DNA from 4 places in the Streptomyces albireticuli genome. Region 2 is predicted to be linked to each of the others. Evidence: riboswitches for the same ligand, from Rfam matches in the RefSeq annotation. Region 2 holds a riboswitch; each other region holds the start of a gene.

What was found. A riboswitch is a leader RNA that binds a small molecule or an ion and turns the genes downstream of it on or off. The one in region 2 is predicted to bind cobalamin.
Region 1: it holds a riboswitch for cobalamin, as region 2 does, so the genes downstream of both, SMD11_RS25390 (cobalamin biosynthesis protein) here and SMD11_RS04215 (HoxN/HupN/NixA family nickel/cobalt transporter) in region 2, are expected to answer to the same signal.
Region 3: it holds a riboswitch for cobalamin, as region 2 does, so the genes downstream of both, SMD11_RS11350 (ribonucleoside-diphosphate reductase subunit alpha) here and SMD11_RS04215 (HoxN/HupN/NixA family nickel/cobalt transporter) in region 2, are expected to answer to the same signal.
Region 4: it holds a riboswitch for cobalamin, as region 2 does, so the genes downstream of both, SMD11_RS23485 (prenyltransferase/squalene oxidase repeat-containing protein) here and SMD11_RS04215 (HoxN/HupN/NixA family nickel/cobalt transporter) in region 2, are expected to answer to the same signal.

The regions. Positions count from the first base shown of each region.
Region 1 is NZ_CP021744.1:5,864,624-5,872,111, forward strand. Features, by position in the region: gene SMD11_RS25380 (putative cobaltochelatase) at 1-1,767, opposite strand, end outside; gene SMD11_RS25385 (cobyric acid synthase) at 1,767-3,455, opposite strand; gene SMD11_RS25390 (cobalamin biosynthesis protein) at 3,485-4,468, opposite strand; cobalamin riboswitch at 4,613-4,739, opposite strand; gene SMD11_RS25395 (hypothetical protein) at 4,919-5,155, opposite strand; gene SMD11_RS25400 (inorganic phosphate transporter) at 5,168-6,415, opposite strand; gene SMD11_RS25405 (class II aldolase/adducin family protein) at 6,529-7,185, shown strand; gene SMD11_RS25410 (alpha/beta hydrolase) at 7,365-7,488, shown strand, end outside.
Region 2 is NZ_CP021744.1:965,808-973,295, reverse strand. Features, by position in the region: gene SMD11_RS04225 (APC family permease) at 1-840, opposite strand, end outside; gene SMD11_RS04220 (FAD-dependent monooxygenase) at 1,042-2,271, shown strand; cobalamin riboswitch at 2,373-2,590, shown strand; gene SMD11_RS04215 (HoxN/HupN/NixA family nickel/cobalt transporter) at 2,620-3,759, shown strand; gene SMD11_RS04210 (nitroreductase/quinone reductase family protein) at 3,843-4,757, opposite strand; gene SMD11_RS36795 (hypothetical protein) at 5,101-5,235, opposite strand; gene SMD11_RS04205 (sensor histidine kinase) at 5,485-6,597, opposite strand; gene SMD11_RS04200 (response regulator transcription factor) at 6,590-7,423, opposite strand.
Region 3 is NZ_CP021744.1:2,721,537-2,729,024, forward strand. Features, by position in the region: gene SMD11_RS11335 (hypothetical protein) at 1-539, shown strand, start outside; gene SMD11_RS11340 (DUF3311 domain-containing protein) at 692-979, shown strand; gene mctP (monocarboxylate uptake permease MctP) at 976-2,601, shown strand; cobalamin riboswitch at 2,797-2,938, shown strand; gene SMD11_RS11350 (ribonucleoside-diphosphate reductase subunit alpha) at 3,095-5,473, shown strand; gene SMD11_RS11355 (ribonucleotide-diphosphate reductase subunit beta) at 5,473-6,486, shown strand; gene SMD11_RS11360 (hypothetical protein) at 6,560-7,207, opposite strand; gene SMD11_RS11365 (YciI family protein) at 7,412-7,488, shown strand, end outside.
Region 4 is NZ_CP021744.1:5,425,161-5,432,648, reverse strand. Features, by position in the region: gene SMD11_RS23500 (ferredoxin) at 89-322, opposite strand; gene SMD11_RS23495 (aldehyde dehydrogenase) at 322-1,782, opposite strand; gene SMD11_RS23490 (MBL fold metallo-hydrolase) at 2,046-3,083, shown strand; cobalamin riboswitch at 3,091-3,212, shown strand; gene SMD11_RS23485 (prenyltransferase/squalene oxidase repeat-containing protein) at 3,420-4,688, shown strand; gene SMD11_RS23480 (SCO2322 family protein) at 4,685-5,377, shown strand; gene SMD11_RS23475 (energy-coupling factor transporter transmembrane component T) at 5,374-6,900, shown strand; gene SMD11_RS23470 (ABC transporter ATP-binding protein) at 6,897-7,488, shown strand, end outside.

The DNA.
Region 1 (7,488 bases), 4.9 Mb from region 2:
CGTCCGGCCGCCTGTCGGCAGCCGCTCCAGCCGCGCCGCGCCCGCGTCCACCGACGACGTCGGCGGCAGCGCCACCTCGGCGCCCGAGCCCCGGAAGGTGATCATGCCGATCTTGTCGCGGCGCTGGTACGCGTCGAGCAGCAGCGACAGCACCGCGCCCTTGACCGCGCCCATCCGCTTACGGGCGGCCATGGAACCGGAGGCGTCCACGACGAACAGCACGAGGTTGCCCTCGCGCCCCTCGCGCACCGCCTCCCGCAGATCGTCCCGGCGGACGACCAGGCCGGGGCCGCGCCGCCCGCGCGCCCGCTGGTGCGGCGCCGCCGCCCGGACGGTCGCCGCCAGGTGCAGCTTGGACAGGGTGCCCCGGGGGCGGCGGGCGCCGGTCGTCCGGCCGTGCGCGGTACGGGCCCGCGAGCGGCGGCCGTCCGCGCCCTCGCCGAGCCCGGGGACGTCGAACTTCCGGGCGCGGAAGGGGTCCGCGGCGGCGACGGCCGGCGCCTCGGGCGCGGCACCGCCGGGCGCCGGCTCGGGAGCGCTCTCCGCAGAGGTCTCCCCGGCCGGCTCCCGCGAGGTGTCCCGCGAGCCCTCCTGGGACGTCTCCTGCGGGGAGGGCGCGCTCTCCTCCCGCTGCGGCGGCAGCTCCGGGTCGTGCGGGGGCTCGCCGCCACCGCCGTCCGGGCCGCCGTCGCCCTCGGGGCCGCCGTCGTCCGGGCCCTCCGGCTCGGGCTCCGGCTCCGGCTCCGGCTCGTCGTCCTCGAACCGCCGCAGGATCTCGTCGAGCTTGTCCTCGTCGAGGCCGGGGGCGTCGAAGGGGTTACGCCGCCGCCGGTGCGGCAGCGACAGCAGCGCGGCCTGCCGTACGTCCTCGGTGGTGACGTCCGTACGCCCCGCCCAGGCGGCCAGCGCCGTCGCGGCCCGCGCGGTCACGATGTCCGCGCGCATGCCGTCCACCTCGAACCCGGCGCACACGGCGGCGATCCGGCGCAGCGCGCCGTCACCCAGCCGCACGTCCGGCAGCAGCGCCCGGGCGGCGGCGATCCGCTCGCGCAGCGCGTCCTCCTCGGCCGTCCACTTGGCGGCGAAGGCGGCCGGGTCCTCGTCGTAGGCGAGCCGGCGGCGCACGACCTCGACGCGCTCCTCGGTCTCACGGGAGGCGGCGACCTCGACGGTCAGCCCGAAGCGGTCGAGGAGCTGGGGGCGGAGCTCGCCCTCCTCGGGGTTCATGGTGCCGACGAGGAGGAAGCGGGACGCGTGACGGACGGAGACGCCCTCACGCTCGACGGAGGAGGAGCCGGTGGCCGCCGCGTCGAGGAGGCTGTCGACCAGATGGTCGCCCAGCAGATTGACCTCGTCGACGTAGAGCACACCGCGGTGCGCGGCCGCCAGCAGGCCCGGCTCGAACGCCTTGACGCCCTCGCCCAGCGCCCGCTCGATGTCGAGCGCTCCCACGAGGCGGTCCTCGGAGGCGCCTACGGGCAGCTCGACCATACGGGCGGGGCGGGCCTCGCCCGGCGCGTCCTCGTGCGGCCCGTCCGGGCAGGCGGCGTCCGGGGACGCCGGGTCGCAGGAGAACCGGCAGCCGGGCACCGCGTCGACCCGCGGCAGGAGCGCCGTCAGGCCGCGGACCGTCGTCGTCTTGGCGGTGCCCTTCTCGCCGCGTACGAGCACGCCGCCGATGGACGGCGCGATCGCGTTGAGCAACAGGCCCAGCCGCATGTCGTCCATGCCGACGATCGCGGTGAACGGGTAGGTGGCCGAGGCCATCAGGCGTTACCCCCTTCGAGGGAATCGGTTCGACCGGGCACGTCGGTGGCCGCCGGACCCGGCGGCGTGTCACCGCGCCCGGCGCGGGCGGGGGCGAGCGGACCGTCACGGTCCGGGCCGTGTTCCCGCCGCGCGGGCAGGGACGGCGCCCCCGGCGGTAGGAACGGCAGCCCCTTCGGCACCCCGTCCTCGATCAGCCGCAGCAGCGCGTCCGTGTCCGCGTGTTCCTCGATCAGGTCGCCCAGCCGGTCCAGCTGTTCCTCGCGCAGCGCCCCGAACGACGTGTCCGGCGCCGGGACGAACGCCCGGCCCGCCGCCTCCGCGACCCGGCGCAGGAACGCCCGCCGGAAGCCGTCGCTCTCCAGCGAGCCGTGCCAGTGCGTGCCCCACACCGCGCCCGACCGGCAGCCGTCCAGGAACGGCTCGTCGCCGCCGAGGACCTCCGCGACACCGTGATGGATCTCGTAGCCCTCGACGCGCTCGCCCAGCGCCTCACCGACCGGCCGGGCCAGCGTCTTCTCGCGGGCGAACCGCACCCGCACCGGCAGCAGACCGAGGCCCGGCACCGTGCCGGCCCTCGACTCGACCTCGTCCTCGATGCGCTCGCCCAGCACCTGGAAGCCGCCGCAGATGCCCAGCACCGGGCGGCCCTCCGCCGCGCGGCGTACGAGCGCGTCGGCGAGGCCGCGCTCGCGCAGCCACGCCAGCGCCCGCACCGTGCCGCGGGTGCCCGGCACGATCACCAGGTCCGCGTCGGTGAGCTCCTCCGGCCGGTCCACGAAGCGCACGACGACGCCGGGTTCGGCGGCCAGCGCGTCGACGTCCGTGAAGTTCGACATCAGCGGCACCGCGCAGACCGCGACGCGCAGGACGTCGGCGCCGTGCGGCGGCGCGACCACCGACTCGCGGACCGCGCCGCGCAGGGAGACGCGCAGCCCGTCCTCCTCGTCGATGCCGAGCCCGTGCGCGAACGGCAGCACGCCGACCGTCGGGCGGCCGGTCAGGTCGCGCAGCATGTCCAGGCCCGGCTCCAGCAGCGACACGTCGCCCCGGAACTTGTTGACCATGTAGCCCGCTATCAGCTCCTGGTCCGCCCGGGACAGCAGCGCCGTCGTGCCGAAGAAGGACGCGAAGACGCCGCCCCGGTCGATGTCGCCGACCACGACGACGGGCAGCCGCGCGGCCCGCGCGATGCCCATGTTGACGATGTCGGTGCGCCGCAGGTTGATCTCGGCGGGGCTGCCCGCGCCCTCGCAGATCACCGCGTCGTGGGTGCGCCGCAGCTCCTCCAGGCACTCCGTCACCGTGCCGAGCAGCTGCTCGCGCCGCCCCGCGTACAGGGAGGAGCCGCCGTCCGGCCTCCCGGGCCCCCCGAAATACCCCCGGGCGCTCAGCTCGCCGACGGGCTTGCCCAGCAGCACCACCTGGCTGCTGCGGTCGCTGCCGGGCTTGAGCAGGACGGGGTTCATGAGCGCCGTCGGCTCGACGCGGGCGGCCGCGGCCTGCATCGCCTGCGCGCGGCCTATCTCCGCGCCCTCGCGGGTCACGAACGAGTTCAGCGACATGTTCTGCGCCTTGAACGGCGCGACCTTGACGCCTTTGCGGACCAGCCAGCGGCAGATGCCGGCGGTGACCACGCTCTTGCCCGCGTCCGAGGTGGTCCCGGCCACCAGCAGGCCTCCGCCCAGCGGGCCCGTACGCCCGCTCCTGTCCGCTGTCACCGGCTGCTCCTCCTGGACGTGCTCCTGGACGTGATGGCCCTGCTGCAAAGGCTGCCCACCGTGCGCGCCGCTATCGCGGTGCCCAGGGCCAGCAGCGACACCCGGCGCGAGAGGCGCACCGCGCGTTCGATGTCCGCGACCTCCACCGGGCGGTTCTCGCCGCCGAGCACGGGCCGGTGCTCGACGCGGCCCGCGTAGGCGAGGGTGCCGCCGAGGCGGACGCCGAGGGCTCCGGCGAAGGCGGCCTCCACCGGGCCGGCGTTCGGGCTCGGGTGCCGGCCCGCGTCCCGGCGGGCCACCCGCCAGGCGCCGCGCCGGTCGGGGCCGGCGAGGACGGTCAGGGCGGCGGTGAGCCGGGCGCCCGGCCAGCCGACGACGTCGTCCAGCCGGGCGGAGGCCCAGCCGAACCGCCGGTGGCGCGGCGACTTGTGGCCGACCATCGCGTCCAGGGTGTTCACGGCCCGGAAGCCGGCCAGGCCCGGTACGCCCGCGACGGCGCCCCAGACGAGGGCGCCCACGACGGCGTCGGAGGTGTTCTCGGCGACGGACTCCACGACCGCGCGCGCGATCTGCGGGCCGTCCAGCGCCTGCGGGTCGCGCCCGCACAGGTGGGGCAGCCGCTCCCGGGCGACCTCCAGGTCGCCGGCCTCCAGCGCGCCGCCGACGGCGCGCGCCTCACGGCCCAGGGAGGTGCCGCCGAGCACCGCCCAGGTGGCGGCGGCGGTCAGGGCCACGCGGGCGCGGCGGGAGGGGCGCAGGGCGCGGGTCAGCAGCGCGGCGCCGGCCACGGTGCCGCCCGCGCAGAGCAGGGTGTGCAGGGCGCCGTAGCCGCGGTGGTCGCGCCACAGGCGCTCCTCGACGGCGTGCGCGGCCTTCCCGAAGGCGGCCACGGGGTGGCCGCGGCGGGGGTCGCCGAGGGCGAGGTCGCCGAGGAAGCCGAGCGCGGCGCCGCACGCGAAACCGAGGTGATCGGCGTGCAAGGGACGCATCGGTCAGGCCGCCGTCGCGCCTCGGAAGGGGAGCCGGGGGGCGCGTGGGACGCGGGAGGGGGTGCGGCGGCAGCCGGGCATGGGGGTGTGTCCTCACTCAGGGTCCGCGCCCTGGCTCGACGTGACCGGCGACCAGAGTCTCCTGGCTCCCGGATCGGCGTCGTTCCGGCCTTCCGGTCCGGCAGGCGGACCGTGGCCCTCGGTGGAGGACGCTCCCCGGTGACAGTGGCGGGACCGCGCCGGACTCGCACCGGCTTCCTCTGCTGTCGCCGTTTGGCCCCGGAAGTCCACCATGGGCCGTGAACGGCCGTCAACTCACCTCTGAGCTGGGGTTCGCCTCCCGGGGCGCGGGCGCGGCCCGGTACGCGGAACGCCGGCCGGGCTGGAGATCCAGCCCGGCCGGCGTCCGGGGCCGAGGGGTCGGGGACTCGCCCCGGGAGGCTAGGCGACGATCAGGTAGATGCCGTACCCGACGGCCGCCGCGCACAGCGCGAAGCAGGCGTACGCGCCGGTCCGCGCGACCGCCGTCGGCTCGGTGGCCGCGGCGTCGCCGCCGGCGGCCTCGGCCGGCTTGCGGGACGTACCGACGATGCCCAGCGTGAACACGCCGACCAGTCCGACCGTCACCACGAGGCTGACGCCGAAGACCTGGCCGAGAGCTGCCCAGTCGATCTGCATGGTGTCTCTTCCTTAGCTCGCCGCGGCGGCGGGTGCGCGCCCGGCTTCGGGGGCCACGGCGGCCACGGGGGAGAGGGGGCCGGCCAATGGCGGGGCGACGGCCTGGAGCGCGGCGGTGACGACACCGGCCGGCTCGGCGGACGCGGGCTCCGGGGCGTCGATCTCGTTGACGTTGTCGTGGGTGACCGGCTTGCGGCGCGAGGCCAGCCAGATGCCGGCGGAGACGGCCACGCCGAGGACGGCGACGGTGGCGACGCCCCAGTCGCCCTGGTCGGCCAGGAGGGCCGCGCCACCGGCGACCAGACCCGCGGCCGGCAGCGTCAGGCCCCAGGCCAGGACCATGCGGCCGGCGGTCGACCAGCGGACCACGCCGCCCTTGCGGCCGAGGCCGGCGCCCATGATCGAGCCGGAGCAGACCTGGGTGGTGGAGAGCGCGAAGCCGATGTGCGAGGAGGCGAGGATCACCGTCGCGGCGCCGGTCTGGGCGGCGAAGCCCTGCGCGGGCTTGATGTCGGTGAGGCCCTTGCCGAGCGTCTGGATGATGCGCCAGCCGCCGAGGTACGTACCGGCCGCGATGGCCAGGCCCGCGGAGACGATGACCCACATCGGCGGGTCGGAGTGCGGGGCGACGACGCCGCCGGCGACCAGCGCGAGGGTGATCACGCCCATCGTCTTCTGGGCGTCGTTGGTGCCGTGGGCGAGGGAGACCAGGGCGGCCGAGGCGATCTGCCCGGTGCGGTAGCCCTTGGCGGTCTCCTTCTCGTCCCGGCCCTTGGCCAGGCGGTAGGTGAGCCGGGTCGCCAGGGTGGCGGCCAGACCGGCCACCAGCGGGGCGGCGACCGCCGGGATGAGGACCTTCATGACGACCTTGTCGGCGTTGACCGCGTCGAAGCCCACCGAGACGATGGTCGCGCCGATCAGGCCGCCGAAGAGGGCGTGCGAGGAACTCGAGGGGAGGCCGGCCAGCCAGGTCAGCAGATTCCAGACGATGGCACCGATCAGTCCCGCGAAGATCACTTCAGGTCTGATGCCCGCGGTCTCGTCGATGATCCCGCCGGAGATGGTCTTGGCCACCTCGACGGAGAGGAACGCGCCGACGAGGTTCAGCGCCGCAGACATGGCCACCGCGGTCTTGGGCTTGAGGGCCCCGGTGGAGATGGTGGTGGCCATGGCGTTGGCCGTGTCGTGGAAGCCGTTCGTAAAGTCGAACACCAAGGCCGTGACGATCACGATCCCGATGAGAAGCGTGATGTGTTCCATTCACCCAGGCAATCAGCTCGATGGTCAGTACAGCGGCGACCGTAAAGACCCTTGGTGAACGGAAGGTGAACTGGAACGGGCGGAGCGGTGGCGTGAACCGGAGGCGAGAACCCATGGAAGATCGGGAAAGCGTACGGACCGCGTGGGCGGAGGTCCTGGCCACGGCACGGCGCACCGTCGCCGACGGGCTGGTCGTCGGCACCTCGGGCAATGTGTCCGCGCGGGTCGGCGACCTGGTGCTGGTGACCCCTAGCGGAATCCCGTACGACCGGCTCGGACCCGGGGACGCGGTCGCCGTCGACCTGGCCGGCCGGCAGGTCCTCGGCGGGCTCCCGCCCACCAGTGAGCTGCCGATGCACCTCGCCGTCTACCGCTCCACGGACGCCGGCGCCGTCGTCCACACCCACGCCGTCCACGCGACGGCCGTCTCCACCCTCGTCGACGAGCTGCCCCCGGTCCACTACCTGACCGGGCTGCTCGGCGGCCCGGTGAGAGTCGCCGAGTACGCCCTCTACGGCAGCGACGAACTGGCCGCGAACATGCTGCGGGCGCTCGACGGCCGTAGCGGATGCCTGCTGCGGAACCACGGCACGGTGACATATGGCACAGGCCTCGACCAGGCCTACGACCGCACCGCGCAACTGGAGTGGATGTGCCGGCTCTGGCTCACGGCCTCCGGCGTCCCGGGGCGTACGCCCTCGCTGCTCACGCCGGATGAGCTGGACGCGGCGGCGGAGAAGCTCCGCGGCTACGGGAGGTCGCGCGGGTAGTGGGTGCGGGCGGGTGCTCTTTCCCCTGCCCGCCCCTTCCCGATGTCCTCAATCGCCGGACGGGCTGAGGTGGGGGCACTGGCGGGCGGGCTGGACCGCGGGAACGCCGGACGGGCTGGAGTGCGGGGCCGGGACGCGCCCACTGGCCGGGTGGGCTCGGGCGGACCACACTGGAAGGGATGCGTGTACGTCCAGTGGCGGCCACGGCCGTCACCACCCTCGTAGGTGCCGGAGCGGCCGCGGTGGCGGCCGGACGGTACGCGAGCGACGTGGCCCTGCGCCCCGTCCCCGGCCGCCCGCTCC
Region 2 (7,488 bases):
GGAGGCCGTCGAGTCCGGGTCGAGCATCTGCTTCCAGTCGATGACGCCCAGGGTGCCGATCTGGAGCAGCAGGTAGATCGCCATGATGCCGAGGATGGAGAAGACGATGGCGCGCGGCAGGGTGCGCCCCGGGTTCTTGATCTCGGCGCCCATGTAGGCCGCGGTGTTGTAGCCGAGGTAGTCGTAGATCCCGATGGTCAGGCCCGCCGCGAAGCCGATCCAGAAGTGATTGGTGGTCAGCTCGAAGGCGTGCGCCGGATAGGTGAACGCGCGGTCGGGGCTGAAGTGGGTGAAGGCCGCGGCGATGACCAGCACCACGGACGCGATCATCACGCACCACAGCACCACCGTGATCTTCGCGATGTTCTCCACCCGCCGCCACAGCACCGCGAGGATCACCGCGATGACGGCGAGCCCGACCAGGTCGCCCTGCGCCTGGCCCATGTCCGGCCAGAGATAGCCGAGATACTGCACGAAGCCGATGATCCCGGTGGACATGCCCAGCGGGATGAAGAGCATCGCCGTCCAGACGAACAGGAACGGCATCAGTCTGCCGGTCCGGTACTGGAACGCCTGCCGCAGATAGACGTAGCTGCCGCCCGCCCCCGGCAGCGAGGCGCCCAGCTCGGCCCAGATCAGCCCGTCGGCGAGGGCCAGCACCGCGCCCGCGACGAACCCGATGACGGCCTGCGGCCCCCCGAAGGCCGCCACCATCAGCGGGATGGTCACGAACGGCCCGATGCCGCACATCTGGCTCATGTTGAGCGCGGTGGCCTGGAAGAGCCCGATGCGGCGTACGAACCCGACCCGCGGCTCCGGCCGTTGTCCCGTGTCTGCCATGGCGGTCAGCCCTTTCTCGCGCCGGACGGTGCCCTGCCCACTGCACAGGTAGCACCGGCGTGCCGGAAGCGTCCATGACCTGGACGTCGGTGAACCGTCCGGGCGTTCTGTCACCGCCCGGACGGCGCAGTGTAGGTTCCGACTCCGAGGGAGCGCGGGCGAACGCGCGGAACCGGGGAACGGGGCGTCGAGAGGGCGGACATGCGGGTGCGTGGATCACGGGTGGCCGTCGTCGGCGGGTCGGTCGCGGGGTGCGCCACCGCGCTCGCCGCGGCGCGGGCCGGAGCCGGCGAGGTCGTGGTGTACGAGCGGGCGGCCGGCGGCCTCCAGGACCGGGGCGTCGGCCTCGCCGTCCACGACGACCGCTACGCCGAGCTGGCGGCGGCCGGGCACCTGGGGCCGGACGTGCCCTGGCGGCGGCTGACCCGGCGCCCCTGGATCGTGCGGGACGGCGGCGCGCCCGCCGGACGGGCGGTGGGCGTGCTGCCGTTCCCCTTCCGCTCGTACAACTGGGGATCGCTCTGGCGGGAGTTACGGGCGGGGCTGCCCGCCTCCGTCGGCTACGTCCAGGGCGCGGCCGTCGAGCGGGTGCTGCCCGGACCGGACGGCGCCGCGCTGCGGTTCGCCGACGGGCGCACCGAGCGCTTCGACCTGGTCGTCGGCGCCGACGGCTACCGCTCGGCCGTCCGGGCCGCGACCCGGGCGGCCACCGTGCCCGCGTACGCCGGCTATCTGGCCTGGCGCGGCACCCTGCCGGTGGAGCTGCTGCCCGGCCCCCACGACGCCTGGCCCGAGCACGACGCCGCGACCGTCGTCTTCCCCGGCGGCCATATGATCGTCTACCGCATCCCCGGCCCGGGCGGCCGGGGCACCTCCGCGAACTGGGTCTTCTACACCGCGCCGCCCGCCTCCGTCGGCCCGGCCCTCCGGGACGCCACCAGCCTGCCCGCCGGCACGGTCACCGACGAGCTGGTCTCCCACCACGCGGCGGTCGTCGAGGAGCGCTTCCCGCCGTACTGGCAGGAGGTCGTCCGGCGCACGCCCCGGTCCGGCACGTACGTCCAGCCGATCTACGACCTGGCCGTGCCGCACTACGGCGAGGGCCGGCTCGTCCTCGCCGGGGACGCGGCCGCCGTCGCCCGCCCGCACTCCGGCAGCGGCGCCGTGAAGGCCCTCCAGGACGCCGCGGTGCTGGAGCGGGTGCTGCGCGAGGAGCCGGACCTGGACGCCGCGGTCCGTGCCTACGACGCCGAACGGTCGCCCACCGGCCGGGCCGTGGTCGGCGTCGGCCGCCGGCTCGGCCGCGCGCAGGTGCAGGCCACCCCCGACTGGGCGGCCATGGACCAGGAGGCAGTCGACACCTGGTGGCGCACGGCGGCCGACGGCGGCCGGGGCTTCGGCGGGCAGGCCCTGACGGGGCCTCGGGAGTGACCCGGAAGGCGCGTTCCGGAGTGCGTCCGGCGACGGGGCGGGGCGCTTATTGCACATCTATGGCAACTGCCACATCCTTGCCACAAGCGCCGGTCGGAGCGCTATGGTGGCCCGGCCGTGGTGTTCGGGAAGACCGGTGACAGGCCCTCGTGGCCCGAGTCCGGAGCGGCCCTCGCCACTGTGATCGGGGAGTTCCCGTTCCGTTCCGCGCGCCGCCACGGCGCGCGGAGCCACTGGCCGCAGCCCGCGGCCGGGAAGGCAGGGGCGGGCGCGCGCGAACCCGTAAGCCAGGAGACCGGCCACGGCATCACGCGATGATCCACGAGGTGCTTGGAGCGTTCACCCCCGATGACCCTGCCCACCGACGCCCCCGGCGCCGCCCCCACCGAAGCCCCCGGCGGCGCGCTGCCCGCCTTCCGGTGGCGCCGCCAGGACACCGTACGCACCGCCGGCCTGCTGGCGGTCGTCGCCGCCCTGCACGTCGTCGCGTTCGGCGTCCTCTATCTGCTCGTCGTCCCCGACCACTACACCGTGGGCTCCAAGGTCTACGGGGTCGGCCTCGGCATCACGGCCTACACCCTCGGCATGCGGCACGCCTTCGACGCCGACCACATCGCCGCCATCGACAACACCACCCGCAAGCTGATGGCCGACGGCAAGCGCCCGGTCTCGGTCGGCTTCTGGTTCGCGCTCGGCCACTCCAGCGTCGTGGTGGCCATGGCGGCCCTGGTCGCGGGCGGCACCCAGGCCGCGGGGACCCTCCTCGACGAGGAGTCCACCACGCACCAGACCCTCGGCGTGGTCGGCACCACCGTCTCCGGCGGCTTCCTCTACCTCATCGCCGCCCTCAACCTCGTCGCCCTCGCGGGCATCCTGCGCATCTTCCGCGCCATGCGCGAGGGCCGCTACGACGAGCGGGAACTGGAGCGCCACCTCGACTCGCGCGGCTTCATGAACCGGATCCTCGGCCGCTTCACCCGCTCCATCACCCGCCCCGGCCAGATGTACCCGCTGGGCTTCCTCTTCGGCCTCGGCTTCGACACCGCCACCGAGGTCACCCTCATGGTGATGGCGGGCAGCGGCGCCGCCGCCGGCCTGCCCTGGTACGCGATCCTGTGCCTGCCGCTGCTGTTCGCCGCCGGCATGAGCCTCTTCGACACCCTCGACGGCACGTTCATGAACTTCGCCTACCAGTGGGCGTTCTCCAACCCCGTCCGCAAGGTCTACTACAACCTCACCATCACCGGACTGTCGATCGCCGTCGCCTTCCTCATCGGCACCATCGAGCTGGTGAGCGTCCTGCACGAGAAGCTCGGCCTCGACGACGCGCTGACCGGCTGGATCGCCGGCCTGAACCTCGACAACGTCGGCTTCGTGATCGTCGGCCTGTTCGTGGTCGTGTGGGCGGCGGCGCTGGCGTACTGGCGCTTCGGCAAGGTCGAACAGCGCTGGGCGGCGCGCACGTCGACCGCGGCGCCCAAGGGCTGAGGGGCGCACGACGCGGAGGGGCCGGGAGGAGCCCCGGTGCGTAGCGGGCGGGGCGCCGGGGAAGGCGCCCCGCCCGTCACCGCCTAGGCCGCCGCACCCCGCCCCGGCGGGAACGGCACGGCGGCCAGCACCGGGAGCAGCCACTCCTCCTCGTGGTCCAGATGGGCCGTCAGCTCCGCCACCATCCGCGCCAGTTCCGCCCGGAACCGCACGGGATCCGCCGCTCCGATGTCCCCCAGCAGCGCCAGCAGCTCGTCCTTGACACGCGCCACCGTCCGGTGTTCCTCCCGGAGCCGGCCGAGCGCGTCACGCAGTCGCGGGTGGTGCTCCGCGAGCGCGGGGAAGACATGGGCGTCCTCGCCCGTGTGATGGAACGTCAGGGTCCCGCAGAACGCCAGGCAGTGCTGCCTGATCTGCATGCCCAGCCCCGGCGCCGGCGGTTCGCCGGGGCCCCGGTGGGCCGCGACCGCCGCCAGATGGGCGTCGGTCTCGGCGAATACGTGCTTCAGCTGCGCGCGCAGCCAGGTGTGGACCTCCAGGAGCTTGTCGGCGAGGGTGACGACCTCGCGGGGGCCTCCCGCGTCCGCGTGCTCGGCGCGCTCCAGTGCCACGACGGGCAGGAGGCGGGAGGTCCGCTCCTGGTATGCGGCGTAGCCGGGCTCGGCCCGGGTCACCCGCGCGAACAGCCGGTCGCGCCGGGCGCCCTCGGCGGGGACCGCGACGGCCTCGAACTCCTCGGTGCCCAGCTCCACCCGCACCAGGGGATGGGCGAGCAGGTTGTGGTACCAGGCGGGGTGGGCGGGGGCGCCGAGGTTGGAGCCGACGACCAGCAGGAGCCCCTCGTGGCGGACGTAGCCGAGGGGAGTGGTGTGCGAGGCGCCCGATCGCGCGCCGGTGGTGGTCAGCAGCAGGAGGTCACCGCCCTCGAAGGGGCCGCCGACCTTTCCTCCGTTGGCGCGGAACTCCTCGATGACGGACTGGTTGAACGATATGGGCATGACGGTGTGGGCTCTCCGGAGCGGGTACGTGAGCCGCGGTCGATCGCGGCGAAGTGATGGTGAAGAGCGCGACGGGGCGCGCCGAGGCGCGGCGGCGTGCGGAAAGAGGCACGCGGCGGCGCCGTACGGTCAGGCGCTGCCTGTGAAGTGAGAACTCATGGGAAGACCCTTTGAGGAAAGGTGTCTCGCCCGATCGCCGGCCTGCCCACTGCTCTTCGGCCGGCGTCACGCGGACACGCGCCCCATTAGAGCCATGTGCCGGTGCTCATGTCAATGCGGATGAGGCGCCTCCGCGTCGCTGCCGGCACCCCTGCGCGTCCGGCGCCGCCGCCCGTTCCGCCGCTCAGCGGGGGAGGGCGGCCGCCTCGCTCCCCTCGGCCGCGCTCGCGGGAAAAGGCTGGTCGTGACCGGCGGTGGGGGAGGCGCACACCCCGAACCAGGCGGCGACCCCGAGGACGACTGCGACGAAGCGGCGCATGCGAAGTTCCTTCCGGTGCGGGAGAGTCGGCGCGAGCGGGCGGCTCGGCGGCCGGGTCGCCCGAGGGCTTCCCAGCCGCCGGGACGCGCATGCGGTACTCACCCGAACGGGGGCGGCGGGCGGGGTCCGTGCCCTACGTTCAGGTGAACTCCGGTGGGTTTCCCGGCCCTTGGGTGAGTGGGCGGGGCTCAGCCGCCGGGTGTGTCCTGCGGTGCCCGAGCGGCCCGCGGGCGGGTGTCCGGGCGTTCGTCACGGCGACGCGGCCGGCAGCACGACCTCGAAGCGGCAGCCCCCGGGCACGTTCCGGACCGCCGCCCGGCCCGCGTGGGCCTCGACGATGCCGCGGACGATCGCCAGGCCCAGCCCCGCCCCCGCCGGAGGCGTCCGCGCCTCCGAACCGCGCCAGCCGGTGTCGAAGACGCGCGGCAGGTCCTCCTCCGGGATGCCGCCGCAGCCGTCCGTGACGGACAGGACGACCGTGTCCGCGTCGCGGCGCGCCGCCACGGCGACCGTGCCGTCGGCGGGGGTGCGGCGGATGGCGTTGACGAGGAGGTTGCCCAGTACGCGCGTCATCTCCTTCCCGTCCACTTCGACCGGCACCGGGTCCACCCGGTCCCCGACGAGCCGGACGCCGTGCTCGCGCGCCAGCGGCCCCGCGCCGGCGAGGGCGTCGCCCACCAGGTCGTACACCGACATCCGGCTGGGGGTGAGCGGCAGCGCCCCCGCGTGGATGCGGGAGAGCTCGAAGAGGTCCCCGACCATGGAGTTGAGCCGGTCGACCTCGGTGCGGATCTGCCGGAAGTAGCGCGGGGGATCCTCGGCGACGCCGTCCTCCAGCGCCTCCGACATCGCGCGGAGCCCGGCCAGCGGGGTCCGCAGGTCGTGCGAGATCCAGGCGACGAGCTCGCGCCGGGACGTCTCCAGCGCCTGCTCGCGCTCCCGTGACCGCGCGAGCTTCTCGCTCGTCGCCGCGAGCTCACGGCCGAGCGCGGCCAGTTCCGCCGTCGCGTCGCCGGCGGGGGCCGCGAAGCTGCCGTCGTCGCCGAAGGACCGCGCGGCGAGGGTCAGGGCGTTGCTGCGGGCCACCACCCACCGGCCGAGCAGCAGCGCGGTGGCGAGGGAGACGACGGCGGCCATCGCGCAGACCGTGGTCACGACCGTCAGGTCGTGCGAGGAGAGGAACATCGCCCGGGCCACGGCCAGGGTGCCCGCCAGCATCGCGGTCACCGAGACGGCCGCGACCACGGTCAGGGCCACGGCCACCGAGCGGTGGCGCAGGGCGCGCAGCGCGAGGGCGCCCAGCAGCCCGGCCGCGGCGGCGCCCAGGAAGGCGAACAGGGCGATCAGCAGGACGTCACGCATCGCGGGCCCCGTTTCCGGCAGCGCCTCCGGCCGTGTCCCCGGCGGTCTCCCCGGCCGTGCCCGCTCCCGTTTCCCCGGCCGTGCCCCCGCCTGTGTCCCTGTCTGTGTCTCCGCCCGTGTCGAAGCGGTACCCCACGCCCCAGACGGTCCGGATCAGCCGTGGCCGCGCGGGATCGTCCTCGACCTTGGCGCGCAGCCGTCGTACGTGCACGGTCACGGTCGACAGGTCGCCGAACTCCCACCCCCACACCTCGCGCATCAGCTCCTCGCGGCCGCACGCCCGCCCCGGGTGCCGCACGAGGAACGCCAGGAGGTCGAATTCCCGCAGTGTGAGGGCGAGTTCGGCGCCGTCCTTGGTAGCGCGGCGGGACGCGGGGTCGAGCGCGATCCCGCCCGCGCGCAGGGGTGGCGCCGCCGCGGGACCGGAGGACGCGACCGTCGCCCGCGCCTGCGCGCGGCGCAGCACGGACGTGACGCGCAGCACCAGCTCGCGGGGGCTGAAGGGCTTGGTCACATAGTCGTCCGCGCCGACCTCCAGGCCGAGGATGCGGTCGTCCTCGTCGCCGCGCGCGGTCAGCATGATGACCGGTACGGGCCCGTGCGCGCGGAGCCTGCGGCAGACCTCGAGGCCGTCCATGCCCGGCAGCATCAGGTCGAGGACGACCAGGTCGGGCGGGAACGCGGCGGCCCGCTCCAGGGCGGCGGGCCCGTCGGCGACGCGGTCGACGGCGAAGCCGGCCCGGCCGAGGTACCCGGCCACGACCTCGGCGACGGTCGGATCGTCGTCGACGACGAGGACGCGGGCGGTGTGGTGCGTGAAGTGCATGCGGCAAGCGTCGCACCGCGGCGGCGCGGACGCCCGGCCGGACCGGGGCCGGCGGCTCGGTCCCG
Region 3 (7,488 bases), 1.8 Mb from region 2:
CCCCCCGGTCCGTCGGTCGTCCCCATAAGAAGACAGGGGAGAACACCTCCCACCCTCCCCACCCGCTCGCCGAGCGCGGCGCCCGGGCCCTCGCCGCCGTGTCTCACGCCGAGCGGCGGCTGCGGCTGTCCGGGCGGGACGTCGCGCGGCTCGCCCCGCTGGCGGCGGAATGGCTGCTGCGCGGCGCGACGTCGGCCGATCTCCGGGAGGCGCTCACCCATGGCCTGCCCGAGCGGGTGCACTCCCCCGCCGGGATCGCCCGCGACCGGCTGCTGCGGAAGATGCCCGATCCGGTGGCCGTCACCCCGTCCGCGCCCCCGCCCCGCCCCTTGCGGCTCTGCACCGGCGGGTGCGGCCGCATGATGCGGCCGGTGTCCGACGAGACCCGCTGCCGGGACTGCCGTACGCACACGGCCGCCACCCCCGACGGCGCCGTCGCCGCCACCCTGCGCGGTGTCGCCGCCGTACGCGAGTCCTTGCGCGGCCGTCATGCCTTACCGCCCCACCCCTCATCCGGAACGGTAACCGCCGGTTACTGAAACCCCCTCCCCCGAACTCACCGTCCGTGCACGGCACTTCCCGGCCAGATGACATTGCCATACCGATATACGGACAGGGGGTGACTCCCACCGGGACGTCGCCTAGATTTCCTGCGCATCACGCAGTGATCACACAGGGGGGAGTCACCAGCATGACGGAACCACCGACAGGGACACCGGAGGACGGTGGCCGGAAGGCCACCGCCGCCGTGACCGTCCCGATGATCGTGGCGGGCATATGCCTGGCCATACCCTTCGTCGCGATGCTGTGGGTCGACTCCTACTCCCGGCTCACGCCCGCCTTCATCGGCATCCCGTTCTTCTACTGGTACCAGATGCTGTGGGTGCTGATCTCGACCCTGCTGACGGTCGTCGCGTACACCATCGTCCGGCGCCACGAGCGGCTCGCGCGGGCGCGCAAGGCGGGTGAGCGGGCATGAAGGACGGCGTGAACGGCGTGGCACTCGCCGTCTTCATCTTCTTCTTCCTCGTCGTCACCGTCATGGGCTTCGTCGCCTCGAAGTGGCGCCGCGCCGAGAACGCGGACAGCCTCGACGAGTGGGGGCTCGGCGGCCGGTCCTTCGGGACGTGGGTGACCTGGTTCCTGCTGGGCGGCGACCTCTATACCGCGTATACGTTCGTGGCCGTCCCGGCCGCCATCTACGCGGGCGGCGCGGCCGGCTTCTTCGCGGTGCCGTACACGATCCTGTGTTACCCGCTCGTCTTCACCTTCCTGCCCCGGCTCTGGTCGGTCTCGCACAAGCACGGCTACGTGACCTCCTCGGACTTCGTCCGCGGCCGGTTCGGGTCCAAGGGCCTGTCGCTGGCGCTCGCGCTCACCGGCATCCTCGCGACGATGCCCTACATCGCCCTCCAGCTCGTCGGCATCCAGGCGGTGCTGGACGTCCTCGGCGTGGGCGGCGGCTCGAACTGGTTCATGAAGGACCTGCCGCTGCTGATCGCGTTCGGTGTGCTCGCGGCGTACACCTACTCCTCCGGGCTGCGGGCCCCGGCGCTGATCGCGTTCGTCAAGGACGCCCTCATCTACATCGTGATCATCGTCGCGATCATCTACATCCCGATCCGGCTGGGCGGCTTCGACCACATCTTCAGCGCGGCGGGCGACGCCTTCGCCGTCAAGAACCCGGAGACGGGCAAGCCGCGCGGCTCCCTGGTGAGCGGGCCGGACGCGCAGTGGGCGTACGCGACGCTCGCGCTGGGCTCCGCGATGGCGCTCTTCCTCTATCCCCACTCGGTGACGGCGGTTCTCTCCAGCAAAGGCCGCAACGTCATCCGCCGGAACACCACGATCCTGCCGCTGTACTCGCTGATGCTCGGGCTGCTGGCGATGCTCGGCTTCATGGCGATCGCCGCCGGGATCAAGGTCAAGAACGGGCAGCTCGCCATCCCCCAGCTGTTCGAGGACATGTTCCCGGACTGGTTCACGGGCGTGGCCTTCGCCGCCATCGGCATCGGCGCCCTGGTGCCGGCCGCGATCATGTCCATCGCGGCGGCGAACCTTTTCACCCGCAACATCTACAAGGACTTCATCAAGCCGGACGCCTCGCCCGAGCACGAGGCGAAGGTCTCCAAGCTCGCCTCGCTCCTGGTGAAGGTCGGCGCGCTGGTGTTCGTCCTGACCATGGACAAGACGGTCGCGATCAATTTCCAGCTGCTGGGTGGCATCTGGATCCTCCAGACCGTGCCCGCCCTCGTGGGCGGCCTCTTCACCCGCTGGTTCCACCGCTGGGCGCTGCTCGGCGGCTGGGTGGCCGGCATGGCCTACGGCACCTGGCGGGCGTACGACACGCCGAGCGCCACCCAGGATCATTTCGGCAATACCAACCTCATCCCCCTTATCGGGGAAAAGGGCTATATCGGGCTGACCGCCTTCGTGCTCAATGTGATCGTGGTCATCGTCCTGACCTTCGCCCTCAGGGCCCTCGGCGCGCCCGACGGCGTGGACGAGACCAAGGCCGCGGACTACACCGCGGACGCCGGCGACCCGGGCGTCCGGCAGGAGCTCCCGCCGGCCACCGCGGGTGCCCCGGGCGGCCACTAGGAGCCCCCAGGAAGGCCCGCCCGGACCAGGCCGGTCCGGCGCCCCCGGCCGGGGCCCGCAGGGCCGCCGCACCCCCTCGCAGGGGCGCGGCGGCCCTCTCTCGTGCCCGGCGCCAAGGCCCGGAATCCTGGGCCCTGTTAGCACATTCCGACCCGCGCGATTACCGCGTGACACAAGATGTGGTGGTGCGTGCGACGGCCAGCACTAGATGTATGCTCGTCCTCGCTGTCGTCGCAGGGGAATCCGGTGGAAATCCGGAACTGTCCCGCAACGGTGCATGTATGCCGTAATGACGCATGCAGGAGTCCGAGTACCTGCCGACAGCACGCCCACCGCCGAGCCCCCGCTCGTCACCGGGCGTTTTGCATTCGTCCGGGCCTCGCGGGTTGGGTCGATGGACGCTTACGAGCATGCCCTGGTGCTGTCAGGCATGCCCGTACGCGCCCGTCGCGCGCCACCCGCCCGGCCCCCTGCCGAGCGAGGGAGAGCCTCAGTGACCATCGCGCCCGCCGATCCGGTCTCAGCGTCCGCGGAAGCGACCGGCGGCCCCGGGACCGCGCTGCTGCGCACCCTGACCGACCTCACCGCCGATCTGCCCGCCACCGACCCCGGAAAGGTCGCCGCCGCCGCGCTGCGCGGCCGCCACCCGGGTTCGGACGAGGCCGAGCTGCGGTCCCTGGCCACCGAGGCCGCGGCCGGCCTGATCTCCGAGGAGCCCCAGTACTCCCGGCTCGCCGCCCGGCTGCTCACCCGCGCGATCGCCGACGAGGCGGCCGGGCAGGGCGCGACCTCCTTCTCCGCCTCCGTCGAGGTGGGTCACCGCGAGGGCCTGATCGCCGACGAGACGGCCGCCTTCGTGCGCGCCCACGCCGCGCGCCTGGACGCCCTCGTCGAGCGGGCGATGGCCGACGGCGCGGACGACCGCTTCGGCTACTTCGGCCTGCGCACCCTGCACAGCCGCTACCTGCTGCGCCACCCGATCACCCGGCAGGTCGTCGAGACCCCGCAGCACTTCCTGCTGCGCGTGGCCTGCGGCCTGGCCGAGGACCACTCGGAGCGCGCCCTGGACGACGTGGCCGAGCTGTACGGGCTGACCAGCACCCTCTCGTACCTCCCCTCCTCCCCCACGCTCTTCAACTCCGGCACCCGCCACCCGCAGATGTCGTCCTGCTACCTGCTGGACTCCCCGCTGGACGAGCTGGACTCGATCTACGACCGCTACCACCAGGTGGCCCGGCTGTCGAAGCACGCCGGCGGCATCGGCCTGTCGTACTCGCGCATCCGCTCCCGCGGCTCGCTGATCCGCGGCACCAACGGCCACTCCAACGGCATCGTGCCGTTCCTGCGCACGCTCGACGCCTCCGTCGCCGCGGTCAACCAGGGCGGCCGGCGCAAGGGCGCGGCCTGCGTCTACCTGGAGACCTGGCACGCGGACATCGAGGAGTTCCTGGAGCTCCGCGACAACACCGGTGAGGAGGCCCGCCGCACGCACAACCTCAACACCGCGCACTGGATCCCGGACGAGTTCATGCGCCGCGTCGAGGCCGACGCCGACTGGTCGCTGTTCTCCCCGGCCGACACGCCCGAGCTGGTCGACCTGTGGGGCGACGAGTTCGACGCCGCTTACCGCAAGGCCGAGGCCGACGGCAAGGCCGTCAAGACCATCCCGGCCCGCGTGCTGTACTCCCGGATGATGCGCACCCTCGCGCAGACCGGCAACGGCTGGATGACCTTCAAGGACGCGTCCAACCGCACCGCGAACCAGACGGCCGAGCCCGGCAAGGTCGTACACTCCTCGAACCTCTGCACCGAGATCCTGGAGGTCACCGACGACGGCGAGACCGCCGTCTGCAACCTCGGCTCGGTCAACCTCGCCGCCCACCTGGGCACCGACGGCGACATGGACTGGGAGAAGCTCGACCGTACGGTCCGTACGGCCGTGACGTTCCTCGACCGCGTCGTGGACATCAACTTCTACCCGACCGAGCAGGCCGGCAACTCCAACAGCCGCTGGCGCCCGGTGGGCCTGGGCCTCATGGGTCTCCAGGACGTCTTCTTCCGGCTGCGCCTGCCCTTCGACTCCGCCGAGGCGAAGGAGCTGTCCACCCGGATCTCCGAGCGCATCATGCTCGCGGCGTACGAGGCCTCCGCCGACCTCGCCGAGCGGCACGGCCCGCACCCGGCCTGGTCCGCGACCCGCACCGCGCGCGGCGTGCTGCACCCGGACCACTACCCGAACGCCGAGCAGCGCTGGGCCGACCGCTGGGGCGCCCTGCGCGCCCGCATCGCCCAGGTCGGCATGCGCAACTCGCTGCTGCTGGCCATCGCGCCGACGGCCACCATCGCCTCCATCGCGGGCGTGTACGAGTGCATCGAGCCGCAGGTCTCCAACCTCTTCAAGCGCGAGACCCTCAGCGGTGAGTTCCTCCAGGTCAACACCTACCTGGTGGAGGACCTGAAGAAGCTCGGCGTCTGGGACCGCACCACGCGGGACGCGATGACCGACGCCAACGGCTCGATCCAGGACATGAACTGGATCCCGCAGGAGGTGCGCGACCTCTACCGCACCGCCTGGGAGATCCCGCAGCGCGCCCTGATCGACATGGCCGCGGCCCGTACGCCGTACCTGGACCAGAGCCAGTCGCTGAACCTCTTCATGGCCTCGCCGACCATCGGCAAGCTCAGCTCGATGTACGCGTACGCCTGGAAGCAGGGCATCAAGACGACGTACTACCTGCGCTCGCGCCCGGCGACCCGGATCGCCCGCTCGGCCTCGGCCGCCGCCACCATCCCCGTCCAGCAGGTCACCCCGGACGCCGACGCCGTCGCCTGCTCCCTTGAGAACCCCGAGTCCTGCGAGGCCTGCCAGTAATGTCGTCCGAACAGAAGAACCTGCTCGACCCGGGCTTCGAGCTGACGCTGCGCCCGATGCGGTACCCGGACTTCTACGACCGCTACCGCGACGCGATCAAGAACACCTGGACCGTCGAGGAGGTCGACCTCCACTCGGACGTCGCCGACCTCGCCAAGCTGTCCCCGGGTGAGCAGCACATGATCGGCCGTCTCGTCGCGTTCTTCGCGACCGGCGACTCGATCGTGGCGAACAACCTCGTGCTGACGCTGTACAAGCACATCAACTCCCCCGAGGCGCGGCTGTACCTGTCGCGGCAGCTGTTCGAGGAGGCCGTGCACGTCCAGTTCTATCTGACGCTGCTCGACACCTACCTCCCCGACCCGGAGGACCGCGCCGCCGCCTTCGACGCGGTCGAGAACATCCCCTCGATCCGCGAGAAGGCCCAGTTCTGCTTCAAGTGGATCAACGAGGTCGAGAAGCTGGAGCGGCTGGAGACGAAGGCCGACCGCCGTCGCTTCCTGCTCAACCTGATCTGCTTCGCGGCCTGCATCGAGGGCCTGTTCTTCTACGGCGCCTTCGCCTACGTGTACTGGTTCCGCAGCCGCGGCCTGCTGCACGGCCTGGCGACCGGCACCAACTGGGTCTTCCGCGACGAGTCCATGCACATGGACTTCGCGTTCTCCGTCGTGGACACCGTCCGCGAGGAGGAGCCGGACCTGTTCGACGACGAGCTCCAGCAGCAGGTCACCGACATGCTCAAGGAGGCCGTCGAGTGCGAGCTCCAGTTCGCCCGCGACCTGTGCGGTGAGGGCCTGCCGGGCATGAACACCGACTCCATGCGCGAGTACCTCCAGTGCGTCGCCGACCAGCGTCTCCAGCGCCTGGGCATCGCCCCGGTGTTCGGCTCGGAGAACCCTTTCTCCTTCATGGAGCTCCAGAACGTCCAGGAGCTGACCAACTTCTTCGAGCGCCGCGCGTCCGCGTACCAGGTGGCGGTCGAGGGTTCGGTGGGCTTCGACGAGGAGTTCTAGACCTCGCGAGCCCCGGTACCGAGGCCCGTCCCCTTCCCAGGGGGCGGGCCTCGGCCCGTTTCTCCCGCTCCGGTCAGCGGCCGAGCCTGGCGAGGGCCGTGGCCGTCGTCTTCTTGAAGGCGGGGACGGGCGCGTCGGCCCAGCGGCCCATCCGGCCCCAGTGGACCAGGGTGACCTTCGTCCCGGAGCGGCCCACGGCGAAGAGGTTGATGTCCCACGACGACTGCGGGTGGACCGACTGCATCCCGAGGACGCGGCCGCCGTCCCCGGCGTTCACCGCCCCGAAGTCCCGCATCTCGGCCTTGGCCCGCGGCTCCTGCTGGACGACCCGGGCCGCGCAGCCCCTGAGGGACCTCTCGGCCGCGCGGACCAGCGCGGCGGCCTGCGCCTCGCCGGCCGCGGTGAGCGTCACCTGGTCCGCGCCGGTGTCCAGGTCGGTGAAGAACCGGCGGTGCGCGGCCCGGTCCTCCTGGCCGTCGAGGACGGCGGCCACGACACAGGGCACCCCGCCCTCGGGCAGCCCCGGCTCGACCGGCCCGGCCCGCCATCCTCCGGGGTGCGGCGGCAGCTCCGACGGCTCCAGGAAGGCCGGCGCTGCGGCCCGTACGCCCTCTGCCCCGGCGGTGCCGGCGGTCGTCACGGCCAGGGTGACGGCGACGGCGGCGGCCAGGGCACCGGCGGCGGGTCTGGTGAGGCGGGTGCGGGTGGTACGAGCGGACATCGGTCCTCCCCTGTCGAACGGGTGATCACGGGAACGGGCTGGACGGCGCGGAAGACGCTGCTCCCACACTGTTCCACCGCCCTCACGCCCACGTCCCGGAAAGCCGTTCACCCGCTCTGCCCATCCGACGGCGGCCCGTTCGACGCATAGATGAAGAGTGAGGGCCCGGCCACGGGTCCGTGCGGAACGAACGGGAGGTCCGTCATGGCGCGGTTCATGATGATCGTGAAGGCGAGCGAGGAGTCCGAGGCCGGAGTGATGCCGGCCAAGGAGGAGATCGC
Region 4 (7,488 bases), 4.5 Mb from region 2:
CCCGAAGCCGGTCGCCGGACGGCCGCGCGCGGATCACGGGGCCGGCGGCGCCCGGCCGCCGCCCCGCCCCCGTTCGGCACCCCACCCGTCACTCCGGCGGCGGGAACACCGCCTCCCCCGTGTCCGCGAGTGCGATCGCGATCGCCTCGACCGGGCACATCTCCGCCGCCTCACGCACCCGTTCGGACTCCCCCCTCGCGCCCGGCACCGGGTGGGACCTGCGCGCCGGATCGAGCCGGAAGGCCTCGGGGGCGAGGCCGGCGCACAGCCCCGAGCCGACGCACACGCGCCGGTCCACCGTGACGCGCCAGCGCTCGGCCATCAGCCCTCCCCGTGCCCGGCGGGCAGGTGGATCATCTTGTGCTCCTGGTACTCGGCGAAGCCCTCGGGGCCGAACTCCCGGCCCAGGCCGGAGTTCTTGTAGCCGCCGAAGGGGCCGAGCATGTCGAGGCTGAAGGTGTTCACCGAGTACGTTCCGGTGCGCACCCGGCGCGCGATGTCCAGGCCGTGCTCGACGTCGCGGGTCCAGACGCTGCCGGAGAGCCCGTAGTCGGAGTCGTCGGCGATCCGGACGGCCTCCTCCTCCGTGTCGTAGGGCAGCAGGCAGATGACCGGCCCGAAGATCTCCTCGCGGGCGATCCGCATGGTGTTGCCGACGTCGCCGAACAGCGTGGGCTCGACGTACCAGCCGGTGTCGAGCCCGGCCGGGCGGCCGCCGCCCGCGAGCACCTTGGCGCCCTCGCGCCGCCCGAGCGCGATGTAGTCCAGCGAGCGCCGCCGCTGCCGCTCCGCGACCAGCGGCCCGACCTGGGTGGCCGGGTCGAGGGGGTCGCCGACGACGAGGGCGCGGGCCGCGGCCGCGAACCGCTCGGCGAGCTCGTCGTAGTGGACGCGCGGGGCGAGGATGCGGGTCTGCGCGACGCAGGCCTGGCCGTTGTTCATCCAGGCGCTCGGCACGATGCCGGCGACGGCCGCGTCCAGGTCGGCGTCGGGCAGGACGACGGCCGCGGACTTGCCGCCCAGCTCCAGCGTGACCCGGGTGAGGTGGCGGGAGGCGACCTCCATGACGCGCTTGCCGGCCGCGACCGAGCCGGTGAAGGAGACCTTGTCGACGCCGGGGTGCCCGACCAGGTACTCGCCGGTCTCCGGTCCGGCGGGCAGGATCGACAGCACGCCCTCCGGCAGCCCGGCCGCGGCGACGATCTCGGCGAGCAGATACGCGTCCAGGGGCGTCTCCGGCGACGGCTTGAGGATCACGGAGCAGCCCGCCAGCAGGGCGGGCGCCAGCTTGGCCGCGGCCACGAACTGCGGCACGTTCCAGGGGACGACCGCCGCGACCACCCCGACCGGCTCGCGCCGCACCACCAGCGGCCCGAGGACGCCGCCGCGCCGCTCCTCGTAAGGGATGTCGCGCGCGACACCGATGGCGCAGTCCCACACCATCATCGCGCCGAGCGCCTGCGCGAGGACGCTCCAGGAGTAGGGGGAGCCGTTCTCGGCGGAGATGGTCCGGGCGAGCTCCTCGTGGCGGGCGGCGATCCCGTCCTTGATCCGGGTGACGACCTCGATCCGCCCGGCCAGCGGCAGGCCGGCCCAGACGCCGGAGTCGAAGGACGCCCGGGCGGCGGCCACGGCCCGGTCGACGTCCTCGAAGCCGGCGTGCGGTACGCGTCCGATGACGCGCTCGGTGTGCGGCGAGACGACGTCGATGGTGTCCCGGCCGGCCGGGTCGGTCATGGCGCCGCCGATGAACAGCTGCCCGTACTCGATGAGTTCGCCCATTGCCCGGTGCCTCCCACGGGCGGGCGGTGCGCCCGCCCAGTAGATCCGACGCGGCTCGGCGCCGGCCCCGACGCCGATCTGACGCAGCATCAGAACTGATAGCAGTTCTCGTTATAGTGGGCAATGGCCGCCGTGCGGCGGTGACGGGGGAGGTGCCCATGGCGCACGTGCCGGACGTACCGCGCACACCCGCGACGCCAGGACCACCCGGGCCGCCCGGGACACCGGGGCCGCCCGGAACGCCCGCCCCGCCCCCACCCCCGGTGACCGACCACGGCGGCGGCGTGTGGTCCGTCCCCGTCCCGATCCCCGGCAACCCCCTCGGCCACACGCTCGTCCACCTCCTGGACACCGGCCGCGGCCCGGTCCTCGTCGACACCGGCTGGGACGACCCCGCCTCCTGGGACGCCCTCACCGCGGGCCTGGCCGCCTGCGGCACGTCCGTGGCGGCGCTGCACGGCGTCCTCGTCACCCACCACCACCCGGACCACCACGGCCTGTCGGGCCGGGTGCGCGAGGCCTCCGGCGCCTGGATCGCGATGCACCCCGCCGACACGGAGCTGGTCCGCCACCTGCGCGGGACGCCGCCCGGCGGCTGGATCGACCTGCTCGCCGGGAAGCTGACGGCGGCCGGCGCGCCCGCCGGGCACGTGGCGCGGCTGGAGGCGGCGCGGGCCGCCGCCCGGGAACTGCCCGGGCGGCGGGCGGCGCTGCCGGACCGCGAGCTCGTCCACGGCGAGCTGCTCGACCTGCCCGGCCGCCGGCTGCGCGCCGTCTGGACCCCGGGGCACACCCCCGGCCACGTCTGCCTGCACCTGGAGGAGGCCCATCCGCACGGCGGCGCGGGCAACGGCCGGCTCTTCTCCGGCGACCACCTGCTGCCGGGGATCACCCCGCACGTGGGCCTCTACGAGATCTACGAGCCCGCCCGCGCCCCCGGCGAGGGCCCCGCCGACCCGCTCGGCGACTACCTCTCCTCCCTCGCGCGCGTCGCCGCCCTGGACCCCGCCGAAGTGCTCCCCGCCCACCAGCACGCCTTCACCGACGCCCCCGGCCGGGTGCGGGAGCTCCTCGCCCACCACCGCGCCCGGCTCGCCGAGCTCCGCGCGCTGCTGGGCACGCCCCGGACGCTGTGGCAGCTCACCGCGTCCATGGCGTGGAACCGCCCCTGGGACCGGATCCCGTACGCCTCCCGGAACATCGCCGTCGCCGAGGCCGAGGCGCACCTGCGCCACCTCGTCGCGCGGCGGCAGGCCGAGGCCGTGCCGGGCAGCCACCCGGTCGCATACGTGGCGGTATGAGCACGGTGTAAAGGGACGGCTAAAGTGTGCGTGACAACTTCATCCCGCCGCGGAACGGGGAAAGACCGGTGCGAATCCGGCGCTGACCCGCAACCGTGACCACGGCCCGCCCCCGCGGCCGGCCGTGCGAGCCGGACCACCCGGTCCCTGGCGGCAAGGCTTCCGGAGCCGGTCGCGCCGCCCGTCGGCGCCGCCCGGCCCACCGGCACCGTCGAGGTATACGGAGCCGCGCCCGGTGCCACCGCGCGGACCTCGCGGCGGAGCTGCCGTGCGGGGCTGCGCACCCTCCCTGGCGGGCCGGCCACCGCAGTGACACCCACCGAGAGGCACCGACCCATGGCCCCCTCCCTCGCCGTCCCCGCGCGCCGTGGCGCCGCGGCCCTGGCCGCCGCCGCCGTGCTGAGCGCGGCCATGGCTCCCGCCGCCTTCGCCGACGCGTCCCCGTCGCCGAAGTCCGGGCTGTACGGCACGACCGACCCGAAGTTCGACGGTGTCTTCCGGCAGTCCCTGGCCTTCGTGGCGCAGGACGCGGTGGGGGTCAGGCCCGCGAAGTCCGCGGTCGACTGGCTGACCGGGCAGCAGTGCGCGGACGGTGCCTTCCCCGGCTACCGCGCGGACACCTCGAAGGCGTGCGACCCGCAGAAGGAGGAGTTCACCGACGCGACGGCCGCCGCCGTGCAGGGTCTGGTGGCCGCCGGCGGGCAGGGCGACGCGGTGAAGAAGGGCCTCGACTGGCTCAAGGCCCACCAGAACGCCGACGGCGGCTGGGGCTACCAGGCCGGCAGCCCCAGCGACGCCAACTCCACCTCCATCGCCGTCGGCGCGTTCGCCGCCGCCGGGCAGGACGCGGCGAAGGCCGCCGTCAAGGACGGCAAGAACCCGGTCGACGCCCTGCTCACCTTCCAGCTCGGCTGCGACGCCAAGGAGGAGGAGCGCGGCGCCTTCTCGTACCTGAAGGACAAGGACGGGCTGCGCGCCGACAACCTCGCCAGCGCGGCCGCGGGTCTGGCCACCCGGGGTAAGGGCTTCCTGGTCGACCCGGTGAAGAAGGACGCCGACGCGCCGGTGAAGCCGCTGTCCTGCGAGGGCGACGACAGCGCCCGGCCGAAGGACGCCGCCGCGGCGGCCGAGGCCGTGGACGGCTACCTCACGGCGGTGCTCGACAAGAACGGCGGCTACCTCCTGCCGTCCATGCCCGGCGCCCCGGCCAAGCCCGACCAGGGCAACACCGCCGACGCCGTCATCGCACTGGCCGCCGGCGGCCACCGTACGGCCGCCGAGAAGCCGCTGAAGTGGCTCGCGTCCAAGGAGAGCGGCACGGCCGCCTGGGCCGACAAGAACCCGGGCAAGCTCGCCAAGCTGGTGCTCGCCGCGCACGCGGCCGGCGCCGACCCGCGCTCCTTCGGCGGCGCCGACCTGGTCGCGCAGCTGAACGCGACGGGCCCGGCCCCGGAGGCCGCGGAGTCGGCCGGGGAGAAGAAGGACGACGAGAAGAAGGACGACGACGGGGGCTTCGGCACCTGGTGGATCGTCGGGATCTTCTTCGTCGCCAGCGTCGGCGCGGGCTTCCTGATCAGCGGCCGCAAGAAGAAGCAGCAGCTGTGACGCGGGGACGCGGCGCGCGCGCCCTCGGCACGCTGCTCCTCGCCGGGCTGCTCGCGGCGCTCGGCGCCGCGCCCGCCCAGGCGGCGGGCTACCGCTACTGGTCGTTCTGGGAGAGCTCCGGCGACGGCTGGGCGTACGCCACGCAGGGCCCGTCCACGGCGCGGCCCGGCGACGGCTCCGTCATCGGCTTCCGGTTCGCCGTCAGCGAGGACTCCAAGGACGCCGCGAAGCCGCGCGCCGAGGCCGACTTCGACGCGGTGTGCGAGGACACGCCGGAGAAGGACGGCGGGAAGCGGGTCGCGGTCGTCGTCGACTTCGGCACGCCCGCCGACGCGCCCGGGGGCGAGACGCCGCCCGCGCAGCGGACGGCGTGCGCCCAGGTGACGAAGGACGCGAGCGCCGGCGAGGCCCTCGCGGCCGCCGCGAAGCCGCTGCGCTACGACTCGTCGGCGCTGCTGTGCGGCATCGCGGGCTACCCGAGGTCGGGCTGCGGTGAGCAGGTCGGCGCCGGGGAGCCCAAGAAGGAGAAGGGGAGCTCCACGCCCGCCTCCCCCGGGGCCACGGAGAACGCCGGGGACTCCGGAGGAGACGGCGACGGCGGTCCCTCGGCCGGTCTGATCGGTGGCGTCGCCGCCGTGGTCGTGCTCGGTGCCGCCGCCGTGTGGCAGGCGCGCCGCCGTCGCGGATGAGCGGACGGACCCCGCCGCGCCGGGGCGGCGACCGCGCCGCCGCGCCGGCCGCCGCCCCGCTGACCGGCCGCGCCTCGGCGCTGCACGCCGGCGCGTGGTGGGTGTGGGCCCTGGGCCTCGCGACCGCCGCGTCGCGCACCACGAACCCGCTGCTGCTCGGCCTGCTGATCGGCGTCGCCGGGTACGTGGTGGCCGCGCGGCGCACGGACGCGCCGTGGGCCCGCTCGTACGGGGCGTTCCTCAAGATCGGTCTGTTCGTCATCGGGATCCGGCTGGTCTTCGCCGTGGTGCTCGGCTCGCCGATCCCGGGCACGCACACCCTCGTCACCCTGCCGGAGGTGCCGCTCCCGGACTGGGCGAAGGGGGTGCGGATCGGCGGCCGGGTGACCGCCGAGGGGCTGCTCTTCGCGTTCTACGACGGGCTGAAGCTGGCCACGCTGCTGATCTGCGTCGGCGCGGCGAACGCGCTCGCGAACCCGGCGCGGCTGCTGAAGTCCCTGCCGGGCGCGCTGTACGAGGCGGGGGTGGCGATCGTCGTCGCGATGACGTTCGCGCCGAACCTGGTGGCGGACGTGCAGCGGCTGCGCGCCGCGCGCAGGCTGCGCGGGCGCCCGGACCACGGCCTCAAGGCGCTGCTCCAGGTGGGTCTGCCGGTGCTGGAGGGCGCTCTTGAGCGTTCCGTGGCGCTGGCGGCGGCGATGGACGCCCGTGGCTACGGCCGTACGGCGCGGGTCCCGCGCGCGGTGCGGCTCACGACGAACGTCCTCACCCTGGGCGGGCTGCTCGGCGTCTGCGCCGGGACGTACGGCCTGCTGGCCGACGAGGGCGCGGGCTACGGCCTGCCGCTGCTCCTCGCGGGCCTCGCCGCCGCGCTGGCCGGCCTGTGGCTGGGCGGCCGCCGCTCGGTCCGCACCCGCTACCGCCCGGACCGCTGGGGCACCCGCGCCTGGCTGGTGTCGGGCTCGGGCGCGGCGGTGGCGGCCCTGATGATCTGGGCGAACGGGTACGCCCCCGCCGCCCTGCACCCCCCGGCGGTCCCGCTGACCGCGCCGGACCTGCCACTGTGGCCGGCGGTGTCGGTCCTGCTGGGCCTGCTCCCGGCCGTGGTGGCCCCGGCACCGGTCCGGGCCACCGCCGGACCGTCCACCGGGCCTGACGGCCCGTCCGGACGCGCCCGCCGCCCGGTGGCGAGCTCCCGCGGGCGGGCGGCCCACGTGACGGGAACCCGGGCGGACGCCGCCGCACACCGGCGGAACCCTGCCGAAGGCCCGGTGACCGACCCCGCCGGCAGCGCCGCCCCCGTCGGCCGCACGGACAGCCCACCGGCCCCCGAAGGCCGTACGGAGGGAGCCCGCTCCACGCCCGGGGCCGGGCCCCGCGACACCGCCGCGGCCGGCGTGCCCACCGGCCCCCGCCCGACCGGCCGGCCGGCGACGGCCACCGGTGACGGCGACGCCGCCGCCCCCGCCGCACCCACCACTCCCCCGGGCCGCGAGCCCGGCCGCAAGGAGGCCCCTCAGTGATCCGGTTCGAGCAGGTGTCCGTCTCGTACGACGGGGCGGGCGCGCCCGCGCTGCGCGGGGTGGACCTCACCGTGCCCGAGGGGGAGCTGTGTCTGCTCGTCGGCCCGTCCGGGGTCGGCAAGTCGACGCTGCTGGGCACGGTCAGCGGCCTCGTACCGCACTTCACCGGCGGCACCCTGCACGGCCGGGTCACCGTCGCGGGCCGCGACACCCGCACCCACCGGCCGCGCGAGCTGGCCGATGTGGTGGGGACCGTCGGGCAGGACCCCCTGGCCCACTTCGTCACCGACATCGTCGAGGACGAGCTGGCCTACGGCATGGAGTCCCTCGGTCTCGCGCCGGGAGTGATGCGCCGCCGCGTCGAGGAGACCCTCGACCTGCTGGGGCTGGCCGCGCTGCGCGACCGCCCGATCGCCACCCTGTCGGGTGGTCAGCAGCAGCGGGTGGCCATCGGCTCCGTGCTGACCACCCACCCCCGGGTGCTGGTCCTGGACGAGCCGACGTCCGCCCTCGACCCGGGCGCCGCCGAGGAGGTCCTGGCCGTGCTCCAGCGCCTGGTGCACGACCTGGGCACGACGGTGCTGATGG